DNA from 3 places in the Pseudomonas sp. Pme6b genome. Region 1 is predicted to be linked to each of the others. Evidence: predicted binding sites of a transcription regulator. Region 1 holds the regulator's gene; each other region holds the start of a gene.

What was found. The regulator FliA, encoded in region 1, starts transcription of late flagellar genes. The targets are predictions, from matches to a motif close to CTAAAGTTTNNNNNNNNNNNGCCGNTAA.
Region 2: a site for FliA is predicted at 1,767-1,794, ahead of AC4ANE_RS21890 (methyl-accepting chemotaxis protein). Genes of this name have one in related genera too.
Region 3: a site for FliA is predicted at 1,520-1,547, ahead of AC4ANE_RS07590 (flagellar protein MotY). Genes of this name have one in related genera too.

What each region holds. Positions count from the first base shown of each region.
Region 1 is NZ_CM176704.1:4,032,426-4,036,647, forward strand. Features, by position in the region: gene AC4ANE_RS18230 (protein phosphatase CheZ) at 1-672, opposite strand, end outside; gene AC4ANE_RS18235 (chemotaxis response regulator CheY) at 692-1,066, opposite strand; gene fliA (RNA polymerase sigma factor FliA) at 1,319-2,059, opposite strand; gene fleN (flagellar synthesis regulator FleN) at 2,056-2,889, opposite strand; gene flhF (flagellar biosynthesis GTPase FlhF) at 3,005-4,222, opposite strand, start outside.
Region 2 is NZ_CM176704.1:4,817,797-4,822,018, reverse strand. Features, by position in the region: gene AC4ANE_RS21890 (methyl-accepting chemotaxis protein) at 46-1,698, opposite strand; gene AC4ANE_RS21885 (transporter substrate-binding domain-containing protein) at 1,818-2,609, opposite strand; gene AC4ANE_RS21880 (ArsR/SmtB family transcription factor) at 2,755-3,063, shown strand; gene AC4ANE_RS21875 (zinc-dependent alcohol dehydrogenase family protein) at 3,127-4,137, shown strand.
Region 3 is NZ_CM176704.1:1,668,891-1,673,112, forward strand. Features, by position in the region: gene rnt (ribonuclease T) at 1-413, opposite strand, end outside; gene pyrC (dihydroorotase) at 410-1,453, opposite strand; gene AC4ANE_RS07590 (flagellar protein MotY) at 1,603-2,508, shown strand; gene AC4ANE_RS07595 (argininosuccinate synthase) at 2,629-3,846, shown strand.

The sequences.
Region 1 (4,222 bases):
ATCTTTTTCAGCAAGGATGGATTCTTCGTCATGTTCGATGCCTGCGAAGCGATCGACATGGCTGGCCATGAGCACCAGTTTGAGCAGATTGCTCTCGACTTCCGTAACCAATTGCGTCACGCGCTTGATAACCTGCCCCGTAAGGTCCTGGTAATCCTGGGCAAGCAAAATATCGTTGAGATGCCCGGAAACCCTATCTGCCTCCTGCTCGGTGCGCGTCAGAAAACCATCGACCCGCTTGGCCAGCTCACGGAATTCTTCAGCACCGATTTCGCGGCGCATGAAACGCCCCCAGTCGTCACTCAATGCCTTGGCATCGGAGCTCAGACCGCTCATGAGCGGTGTGCTTTCCTCGACCAGGTCCATAGTGCGGTTGGCCGCATTCTCGGTCAGCCTCACCACATACGACAGGCGTTCGGTCGCGTCGGTGATCTGCGACACTTCCTCGGCTTGAGGCATGTGCGGATCAATATGAAAGTTGACGATTGCACTGTGCAGCTCACGAGTCAGCTTGCCCACTTCCTGATAAAGGCCGCGGTCGCGTGTCTGGTTGAGTTCATGGATCAGCTGCACAGCGTCACCGAAGCGGCCCTTTTCAAGGCTGGTGACGAGTTCCTGCGCGTGTCTCTTTAAGGTCGACTCAAAGTCGGCCATCGAATCATTGTTATCCATAGCGCCCTCGCGGCATGCATCAGCTATTGACGCGTTCAAAGATCTTTTCGATCTTCTCTTTAAGCGCTTGAGCCGTGAATGGCTTGACTACATAACCGTTCACCCCGGCCTGGGCAGCTTCAATGATCTGCTCACGCTTCGCTTCGGCAGTAACCATCAGTACAGGAAGGCTCTTGAGACGCTCGTCCGCACGGACCTGACGCAACAAGTCGATACCGGTCATGCCAGGCATGTTCCAGTCCGTCACCAGAAAGTCAAAGGCACCGCTCTGCAGCATCGGCAATGCGGTCAGACCGTCATCCGCTTCAGATGTGTTGGTAAATCCCAGATCACGCAACAGATTCTTGATGATCCGCCGCATCGTTGAGAAGTCATCAACGATGAGGATTTTCATGTTCTTGTCCAATTCGACCTCCAAGCAGTCTTTAACGCGTTCAGCACCTGAACACGCTGTTCACTCAATACTGGCACAGCACACCCCCAGCTATACGAAACGACGACGGGCTTGGCACAACGACAGTCAAGACTGCGACTAAAGCCCATCGAGACATTGCCCGACAGGCCCTTGCCTCGTCTATCCTGCTACCACGTAACGCTTTGCACAGCCGGCATGCAGACAACGCACGACAAACGTCGCGCACTGCCGTCAACGCGCTCGCCACTCCCCCAAACGCCCCCGCAAACGAGCTGCGCACTGGCTGTGTAACTGACTGACCCGAGATTCGCTGACCCCAAGAACCTCTCCGATTTCCTTGAGGTTCAGCTCTTCGTCGTAGTACAGCGCCAACACCAGACGCTCACGCTCTGGCAAATTGGCAATTGCATCGGCCAACGCTGCCTGGAAGCGCTCGTCTTCCAGGTCGCGCGACGGCTCAAGCGAACCGCTTGCGCCATCCTCATGCAGCCCTTCGTGATCGCCGTCCTGAAGCAGGTCGTCGAAACTGAAGAGGCGGCTGCCCAAGGTGTCATTCAAAATCCCGTAATAATCATCAAGACTCAACTGGAGTTCGGCCGCAACCTCGTGATCTTTAGCGTCACGGCCGGTTTTAGCTTCAATTGCACGAATTGCGTCACTGACCATTCGGGTATTGCGGTGCACTGAGCGTGGTGCCCAGTCGCCCTTGCGCACTTCATCCAGCATCGCACCACGAATGCGAATGCCGGCGTAGGTCTCGAAACTCGCACCTTTGGTTGAATCATATTTGGTGGAGACTTCAAGCAGACCGATCATGCCAGCCTGGATCAGATCCTCGACCTGCACGCTGGCCGGCAAGCGCGCCAGCAGATGATAAGCGATACGCTTGACCAATGGCGCATAACGCTCGATCAACTCGTATTGCGAATTACGGGAAGCCTTGCTGTACATCTGGTAGCCGCTCGCAGTCATTGCACAGGCCCTGCACTGGTCTGGTGAACGAGTCGCTCAACGAAGAACTCGAGATGACCCCGCGGGTTGGCTGGCAGCGGCCAGGTATCAACCTTCTGGGCAATGGCCTTGAACGCCAGCGCACATTTGGATCGCGGGAATGCTTCGTAGACGGCGCGCTGTTTCTGTACGGCCTTGCGCACGCACTCGTCGTACGGCACGGCACCTACATACTGCAGCGCGACATCAAGAAAACGGTCCGTCACTTTGGTGAGTTTGGCGAACAGGTTGCGCCCTTCCTGCGGGCTCTGCGCCATGTTGGCCAGCACACGGAAGCGGTTCATGCCGTAGTCGCGGTTGAGCAGTTTGATCAGGGCGTAGGCATCGGTGATCGACGTGGGCTCGTCGCACACCACCAGCAACACTTCCTGAGCGGCGCGCACGAAGCTGACCACCGATTCGCCGATACCGGCAGCCGTGTCAATCACCAGCACATCAAGGTTGTCGCCAATCTCGCTGAACGCCTGGATCAGACCCGCATGCTGGGCCGGGGACAGATGCACCATGCTCTGGGTGCCAGAGGCGGCAGGCACGATACGCACCCCACCCGGCCCCTGCAACAGAACGTCGCGCAACTCGCAACGGCCCTCTATCACATCGGCAAGTGTACGTTTAGGCGTCAGCCCAAGCAGAACGTCGACATTGGCCAGACCCAGATCGGCGTCCAGCAGCATGACACGACGGCCAAGCTCGGCAAGGGCCAGTGAAAGATTCACTGACACGTTAGTCTTACCGACGCCACCTTTGCCACCGGTCACCGCGATAACCTGTACGGGATGCATGCTGCCCATGTTATTTCTTTACCTTGTCTTGCGTAGACCGAAACCACATCGAGGGCTGCACGTTCGCAAATGAACACCGCATGGCAGACCGTTGACGCAGGGACATTCCAATAATATCCATCACTTAACCCACTCTCTTGCCAGGGGTGTGATAGAGGTCAGCAAACATATCAGCCATCGCTTCCTCGCTCGGCTCATCCTGCATCTGCACACTCACCGCACGGCTCACCAGTTGATGACGACGCGGGGTGTGCAGGTCGTCAGGAATACGGGGTCCGTCCGTGAGGTAGGCCACAGGTAATTCATGACTGATCGCCAGGCTCAGGACTTCGCCAAGGCTGGCTGTTTCATCAAGCTTGGTCAGAATGCATCCGGCCAGGCCACAACGCTTGTAACTGTGATAAGCAGCGGTCAGCACCTGCTTCTGGCTGGTGGTCGCCAGTACCAGGTAGTTACGCGACTTGATGCCACGCCCTGCCAGACTTTCCAGTTGCATGCGCAGCGCGGGATCGCTGGCTTGCAGCCCGGCGGTATCGATCAACACCACGCGCTTGCGCAGCAGCGGCTCCAGCGCCTGGACCAGCGACTGGCCAGGATCGACATGGGTAACCGGCACGTTGAGGATGCGCCCAAGGGTCTTGAGCTGCTCCTGTGCGCCGATGCGGAAACTGTCCATGCTGACCAGAGCGATATTCTGCGGACCGTACTTCAACACGTAACGTGCCGCCAGCTTGGCCAGCGTGGTGGTCTTGCCCATGCCGGCAGGCCCGACCATGGCAATGACTCCACCCTCTTCTAGCGGCTCGATGTCCGGCACGGCAATCATGCGCGCCAAATGGGCCAGCAACATGCGCCAGGCCTGACGAGGCTCGTCAATCTCCGGGATCATCGACAGCAGATCGCGCGACAGCGGGCCGGACAAACCGACACGTTGCAGGCGGCGCCACAGATTGGCCTGCTGCGGACGACTGCCCTGCAGCTGGTTCCAGGCCAGGGAGCCAAGCTGGACTTCCAGCAGCTCGCGCAAGCCGTTCAATTCGGAGCGCATCGAATCATAGGCGCGCTGGCCGACAGCAGGCTCTGCGGGCGCAGGCGGCGTGTACGCGAATGGTCGTGGCGGCTCTTCGAGCGTCGGCTCGATGTGCGTATCGACAGCGCTGACCGGTTTGCCGGAAAACAGCTGAAGATTGATCGACGCGTCACTGTCGCTGCGGTTGTTCAATTCGGCCTGAGCAGAGACGATGCGCGACTGGGTCTTGCGCAGCTCGTCTTCGAGCTCCATGTTCGGCACACGCGGTGCCAGGGCGGACAGCTTGTAATCCAGAGCGGCAGTCAGCTCTAC
Region 2 (4,222 bases), 790 kb from region 1:
TTGCGCACTCTGCGCGCTGTAGCAGCGCACAGAGTGTGCCTCGCATCAGGACAGACGGAAGCGCCCGACGATATTGTTCAGGTCCAGAGCCAGCGTCGACAATTCACGGCTCGCGCTGCTGGTCTGCTGTGCACCTGATGAAGATTGCGCAGACAGGTCACGAATGTTCACCAGATTGCGGTCCACTTCCCGCGCAACGTGTGCCTGTTGTTGTGCGGCGCTGGCGATGACCAGATTGAGGTCGTTGATTTCACTGACTGCTGTACTGATGACGCTCAGAGAATCATTGGCACCCTCGGCGATACTGAGCGTGTCGCTGGCCAGTTCCGTGTTGCTGCGCATGGAGCTCACCGCCCGATCAGTGCCGTTCTGAATATTGCTGACCAGGCGCTCGATTTCGCTGGTTGATTGCTGAGTGCGGTGCGCCAAGGCACGCACTTCATCCGCCACCACAGCAAATCCGCGTCCGGCTTCACCCGCTCGCGCTGCCTCAATAGCAGCGTTGAGGGCCAGCAGGTTGGTTTGCTCGGCGAGACCACGGATCACATCCAGAACCTTGCCGATGTCGCGCGACTGATCAGCCAGCTCGCCAATTAGCACGGCTGTTTTCTGTACGTCGGTGCTCATGGTATTGATTGCGCTGACGGTCTTCTTAACCAGCCCCAGACCTGCTTGTGCTGCGCTGGTCGCGTTGCTTGAAGAGCGTGCGGTGTGTTCGGCATTACGCGCCACTTCTTCTACCGCACTGGTCATTTCATTGACGGCAGTCGCGGCCTGGTCAATCTCGTTGTTCTGTCGCTGGATGCCCTGAACCCCGTCTTCAGTGATGGCGGTCATCTCTTCAGCAGCGGCAGCCAGCTGGGTCGCTGAGTTTGAAATCTGTTGCAGGGTGTCCCGCAGTTGAGTCTGCATGGCAACCACGGCAGCGGCGACGCTGGTGTTGTCATTGGCATTGACCTTGATAGTACTGCTCAGATCGCCTCTGGCGATGGTGCGGGTAATGGTGGCCACCGTATCCGGTTCGCCACCTATGGCTGCCAGAATGCTGCGTATGGTCAGTAGTGTCACCACGACACCCAGCACCGCAATCAAAAGTGTGGCGGTGATGGACAGGTTGTTGGTCCGGGTAGCACTTGCTTCCTGAGCATCAAAGCGCTCGCCTGCCTTCTGTTTGCCTTGCTCGCGCAGGGTTTGCAGGGTTTTGAAGACCTGCTCGGCGAAGGGTTTGACCTCGGTGCGATTGATGTTGGTGGCGGCGGCGATATCACCCGTCTGGATAACGCTCGTCTGGTGCCGCATACCATCACGCAACTTAGTGTAGTCGCGCTGCAACTGCTGGGTCAGCGTGACATCCAGCGTTTCAGCGGTGTTCTTGCCGAGCAGAACGGTCAGCTCATCAAGCTTGGCAAAAGCGGCCTCGTTCTCGTTTTTCCAGCCCGCAGTCTGCTCCGGATTGCCGATGGCGATCATGCGCAGGATATTGATGTCCACACGGGTCAGTGCACCGTCGATATTGTTCACGGCCTCGGTGGCCAGAAAATCCCGGTTGTACAAAGCGTCGACATTCTCAGTGGATGTCTTGAGTGTATGGATCATGAAAAACGACAAAGCGATAAACGCAACGATGATGGCGAAGGTCGAGGCCATCAATCGTTGTTTTATATTGAAACCGCCATGAGGCGCTTGAGTTCGGGACATGAAAGTTCCTCTTTAGGGTTTGTTCGCCTGCTGAATCGGGACCTTGCGAATGCATCGCTGGCCATCAACTATCGGCGTCTCGAACTCAAGCTTTAGGTATGGTGGCTAAATGATACTTTTTACAGTTGCGTAGGCACTGCCAGCCATTCCCCGAGCGCCTGCTGATACTCGCCAGTGGCCTTGCTCAAATGCAGCCATTGGTCAACGTAGCTTTTCCAGGTCACATCATCGCGGGGCAACAGGTAGGCCTTTTCGCCGTATTGCATGTACGCGGTCGGGTTGACCGCACACAAGCCAGGCATACGTTTCTGCTGATAAAGCGCTTCGGAGGCATCGGTGATCATCACGTCAGCCTTCTTGTCCAGCAGTTCCTGGAAGATGGTCTTGTTGTCGTGAAATGCCAGAGACGCCTTCGGCAGATGAGCGCGCGCGAAGGCTTCATTGGTGCCGCCAGCAGGTTCTATCAAGCGCACCGAGGGCTGATTGATCTGCTCGACCGTCTCGTACATGGCCTTGTCTTCACAGCGCACCAGGGGAATCTTGCCATCGACATCAAGCGTATTGCTGAAGAAGGCTTTCTTCTGGCGTTCCAGGCTGACCGAGATGCCGCCCATGCCTATGTCGCATTTGCCGGCAACCATGTCCGGCATCAGGTTTTTCCAGGTGGTAGGCACCCACCGCACGTTAACTCCCAGGCTCTTGGCCAGCGAGCGTGCCATGGTGATATCGATGCCTTCGTATTCACCGTCTTCGCGCAGCAGGGTATAGGGCTTGTAATCGCCAGTCGTGCAGACTGCCAACTGGCCGGCTTGCAGAACCTTGTCCAGATGCGAGGTGGATTCCTGAGCCTGAGCCATGCCTGTCATGCCCAGCAGCAGGGCGGTGAATGCGCTGTATTTAAGGTTCATCATGAGTCTGAGTGCTCTCAGCCGTGCAGTCGGTTTTGTTGGAGTCGACAGATTGCTTCATTTGTCAGGCCGATGTGAAGCTGTAATGAAATAGGCGTTCAGATGTACGGGCATAAATCAGGGGTTGAACATTTCGTAAAAAAGCGTAATGTTGTGCCCCATGATTCTTGAGCAAATCAAAGCGGTCGGCAATGACACTCGCATGTTGATCATGGAGTGGCTGAAAAACCCGCAAGCCCATTTCCCTCCACAGGACCACGGTGATCCGGCGATAGGCGTGTGCGTCTCGCACATTCAGGCCAAGGCCAGTCTGTCGGCTTCCACCGCGTCTGCGCACCTGGCGATTCTGCAACGCGCCGGGCTGGTTCAGGCAACAAGGATCGGCAAATGGACTTATTTTCGCCGCGACGAGCTAGCCATCGACCGGTTTGCCGATCGGCTCAAGAAAGAACTATGACCCTTTAGCGTTACTTACACATTTCGTCATTTTGCGTAATGTTGAATTGATAGGAGATTGACCATGAGCAATACAACCATCTACGTGCAGGCTGGCGGCGGCTACGATCAGGTCAGTGTTGGCGAAAGCGAAGTACTGGCACCGAAAGCCGGTGAGATCACTGTGCGTCTGCACGCAAATTCGCTCAACTATCACGACTTCGCAGTCGTCACCGGCATGTGGGCACCGACTGAAAAACGCATTCCCATGGCCGATGGCGCAGGCGTGGTAACCGCAGTAGGCGAGGGCGTCAGCGAGTTCGCTGTCGGCGACTCTGTCGTCAGCACGTTCTTCCCTGAGTGGATCAGCGGCGAGCCGCTGGTTGAAGGTTTCGTCACTGTGCCGGGCGACGGCGTTGACGGTTATGCCCGCGAGCAAGTGACTGCCCGTGCCACCTCATTCACCCACGCGCCACTGGGTTATACTCATGCCGAAGCGTCCACGCTGACCACCGCAGGCTTGACCGCGTGGCGCGCGCTGATGGTCGATGATGCGTTGAAAGCTGGTGATACCGTTCTGGTGCAAGGCACTGGCGGTGTATCGATTTTCGCGTTGCAGTTCGCCAAGATGGTGGGTGCGACCGTTATCGCGACGTCGTCGAGTGATGAAAAGCTGGAGCGTCTGAAAGCCATGGGCGCCGACCACCTGATCAACTACCGCAAGGACAGCAACTGGGGCGAGACGGCCCGCAAGCTGACTGGCGGCCGTGGTGTTGATCACATCATCGACGTGGGCGGCCCCTCGACATTGCAGCACTCCATGACAGCCGCACGGGTCGCTGGACATATCTCGGTCATCGGCATTCTGAGCGGTGTCGCCGGTCAGCTGGAATTCGTCCCGGCACTGGTCAAGCAACTGCGCATGCAGGGTGTATTGGTGGGTAGCCGCACCCAGCAGCAGGACATGATCCGCGCCATTGATGCCAATGGCATGCGTCCGGTCATGGATCGCTCCTTCCCGATGACCGACATTGTCGAGGCGTTCCGTTATCAGGAAACCAATCAGCATTTCGGCAAGATCTGCCTGGATATCTGAGTGGCGCCCCTGCGCCCATAGCTGAGCGCAAGTCAACGTCGCTGGTCTGCCAACTTTGGTGATGGCAGGCCAGTCGAGACGTTTT
Region 3 (4,222 bases), 2.4 Mb from region 1:
TCGAAGCTGGCGTTGTGGCCGACCAGCACGGCGCGTTTGCAGCCATTGGCCTTGAGAGCCTTGCGCACGCCGCGGAAGATGTCGTTCATTGCGGTTTCTTCGCTGACCGCCATGCGCAACGGGTGATCCAGCTTGATACCGGTAAACTCCAGCGCAGCGGCTTCGATGTTGGCACCTTCGAACGGCTCTACGCGGAAGAAATAGGTGTGTTCCGGGAACACGAAGCCTCTTTCATCCATGCCGATGGTCACGGCAGCAATTTCCAGCAGTGCGTCGGTGGCTGAGTTGAAACCGCCGGTTTCTACGTCGACGACCACGGGCAGGTAGCCGCGAAAGCGTGCTGCCATCGGGTGACGAGAACCGCCGCCACCGCCGTGGCCTTCGTGTTCGTCGTCAAAATGATCTTCACTCACGCGTGTTCCTCCAGACGCCAGCGCAGTTTTTCACCAGCGCGCAGCGGGATAACGGTCAACTCGCCAAACGGCAGGCTGGCAGGGGCGGTCCACTCGTCACGCACCAGCGTGATGGTGTCCTGATTGGCGGGCAGGCCATAGAACGCCGGACCGTGAAGGCTGGCGAAGCCTTCCAGTTTGTCCAGAGCGTTACGCTGCTCGAAAGCTTCTGCATACAATTCGATGGCCGCGTAGGCGGTGTAGCAACCGGCGCAACCGCAAGCGTTTTCCTTGGCGTGTTGGGCGTGCGGTGCCGAGTCGGTACCCAGGAAGAACTTGCCGCTGCCACTGGTGGCGGCGTCGAGCAGGGAGGCCTGATGCGTATTGCGCTTGAGAATGGGCAGGCAATAGAAGTGCGGGCGAATGCCGCCAACCAGCATGTGATTACGGTTGTACAGCAGGTGATGCGCGGTGATGGTGGCCGCGACATTGGCTGATGCTTCATTGACGAACTGCACCGCTTCACCGGTGGTGATGTGTTCAAACACCACTTTTAGCGTCGGGAAGCGTTCGACTACACGACGCAGGTGCTCATCGATGAAGACCTTTTCGCGATCGAATACGTCGATCTCGCCGCGCGTCACTTCCCCGTGTACCAGCAGGAGCATGCCGACTTCAGCCATGGCTTCGAGGGCAGGGAAGATCTTGTCGATGCTGGTGACACCGGAATCGGAGTTGGTGGTTGCACCGGCCGGATACAGCTTGGCGGCGTGCACGAAGCCACTGGCTTTCGCGGTACGGATGTCTTCAGGCGTGGTCTGGTCGGTGAGGTACAGCACCATCAACGGCTCGAAGCGGCTACCGGCCGGGCGTGCAGCCAGAATGCGCTGACGATAGGCATCGGCTTGCTGCGCGTTGCGCACCGGAGGCACGAGGTTGGGCATGATGATTGCGCGGCCAAAAGTTCGCGCTACGTCAGCAACGGTATGAGGCAAGACAGCTCCGTCACGGAGGTGAATGTGCCAGTCGTCGGGACGCAGGAGGGTCAGGCGGTCAGACATTGGGGATTCCAGGCGGGTCAAACTCGCTGGGAATGCTACCGGAAAAGACTCTCTCAGGCATCCGCTATCAAGTTTTGCACGAAGTTACCGATAGCCCCCTTGTCAGTCAGTCATTTTTTGTTTCGCGTTTATTTTCAGTGGAGCCTCCCGTGCGCCAGCGATATTTAGCCCTGCTCAGCATGTTTGCCAGCCTCCCGGCGATGGCTATCAGTTTCCAGACACGTCTGGAGAGCATCGAGTGGAAGGTCGAAGGCGATCAGTTCGAATGCCGCCTGACTCAGCCGATCACCGACTTCGGTGCCGGTGAGTTCGTGCGCCGTGCCGGTGAGCAGGCGACGTTTCGCCTCAAGGCTTCATACAACATGCTGGGCAACGGTTCCGCAACGCTGCTGGCCGCCGCAGCACCGTGGCAGCCGGGGCGCGGTGATATCAATCTGGGTTCGGTGCGCGTCAGCAATGGCGACATACCCTTCAATACTTCCCAAGTACAGGCCGGGCGCCTGATCAGTGGTCTGATGGACGGTCGCAGCCCGCTTATCCGTCACTACACCCGTGACGGTGGCCAGATGGAAGTGCGCCTGCTGCCGGTCAAGTTCAGCAAGGCGTTCAGCGATTACCAGGCGTGCACAGCCAAACTTCTGCCGATGAACTTCGATCAGGTCAAACAGGCTGAAGTAGGATTTCCCGGTGGCGGTATTGAGCTGGATGCCCGTGCCAAGGCGCGTCTGGACAACATGGTGGCCTATCTGAAGGCCGACCCGACGGTTAACCGTATCGAGCTTGACGGCCATTCGGATAACAGTGGCAATCGACTCACCAACCGTGACCTTTCCCGCCGCCGTGCGCTGGCGGTCATGGACTACTTCAAGGCTCAGGGTATCCCCGAGCAGCAAATCACCCTGCGTTTTCACGGCGAACGCTACCCGCTGGTGCCCAACACCAATGAGGCCAATCGTGCGCGCAACCGCCGCGTGAACGTGCATCTGGAGCGTGTTGCGCCCGATGAGCGTCCGGTACCTGTAGCCTCTGCGGTCAGTGCAGCGCACACGTCCTGAGGGCTGCATAACGCTCCTGCCAAACGTCGCCTTGTCGTCACAAGCTGTCGCGCCCCTGTAAATTTGCTGGTTTGAACGGTAGAATCAGCGGTTTTCCGTACAACCCGGTGGAGTGATGGCATGGCGGACGTAAACAAGGTAGTTCTCGCGTATTCCGGTGGCCTGGATACTTCGGTAATCCTCAAGTGGCTGCAAGATACGTACAACTGCGAAGTGGTGACCTTTACCGCTGACCTGGGTCAGGGTGAAGAAGTCGAGCCGGCGCGCGCCAAGGCTCAGGCCATGGGCGTGAAAGAAATCTACATCGATGACCTGCGCGAAGAGTTCGTGCGTTATTTCGTGTTCCCGATGTTCCGTGCCAACACCGTCTATGAAGGCGAGTACCTGCTGGGCACTTCCATCGCTCGCCCGCTGATCGCCAAGCGCCTGATCGAGATCGCCAACGAAACCGGCGCTGATGCCATTTCCCATGGTGCCACCGGCAAAGGCAACGATCAGGTGCGTTTCGAGCTGGGCGCCTATGCGCTCAAGCCAGGGGTCAAAGTGATTGCTCCGTGGCGTGAATGGGACCTGCTCTCTCGTGAAAAGCTGATGGACTACGCCGAGAAGCACAACATTCCGATCGAGCGCCACGGCAAGAAGAAATCCCCGTACTCGATGGATGCCAACCTGCTGCACATCTCCTATGAGGGCGGCGTGCTGGAAGACACCTGGACCGAGCACGAAGAAGACATGTGGCGCTGGACCAAGTCCCCTGAGGACGCGCCGAACGTTGCAACTTATCTGGAGCTGACCTACCGCAATGGCGACATCGTTGCGCTGGACGGCGTTGAGATGACGCCTGCCACTGTGTTGGCGACCCTGAACCGCATCGGTGGCGAAAACGGCATCGGACGTCTGGATATCGTTGAAAACCGCTACGTGGGCATGAAGTCCCGTGGCTGCTACGAGACACCTGGCGGCACCATCATGCTGCGCGCTCACCGCGCCATTGAATCGATCACCCTGGACCGTGAAGTCGCCCACCTCAAGGACGAACTGATGGCCAAGTACGCCAGCCTGATCTACACCGGTTACTGGTGGAGCCCGGAGCGTCTTATGCTGCAGCAGATGATCGACGCGTCTCAGGCCCATGTGAACGGTGTTGTACGTCTGAAGCTTTATAAGGGCAATGTGATCGTCACCGGTCGCAAGTCGGACGATTCGTTGTTCGATGCCAATATTGCTACCTTTGAAGATGACGCAGGCGCCTATGATCAGGCTGATGCGGCAGGCTTCATAAAGCTCAATGCCTTGCGTATGCGTATTGCTGCGAATAAAGGCCGCAAGCTGTTCTGATACTGCTGGTTGTTCGATGAGTGCAGCCCTCGCGGGGCTGCACTTTAAACCCGGGTTCCCCGTCACGCCTGTAGCCATTTCTCAAATTCAGTCTCCCTGACAAGTTACTCATTGTTCATAAGTGTTTCGAAACCGTCCTGCCGGACACTCAATGTGTTTTCGGTGTTGCAGTGCGCGTTTGATATTGACAGCGTATTTCCTTCGGCAAGTCATGTAAGAAGTCTTTAGCCGGGTGCAGGCGATCATATACCACCGCCTATGTACTCATTAAATCCGTTCTTACCGTTCATGGCGAAAAGCGCAGGTGTGCTTTTGGTTTTTTCCTACAGTAGCTGTCGAAGTTAAAAGCAGGGGGCCTGGTGCTTTCTGCGTGGCA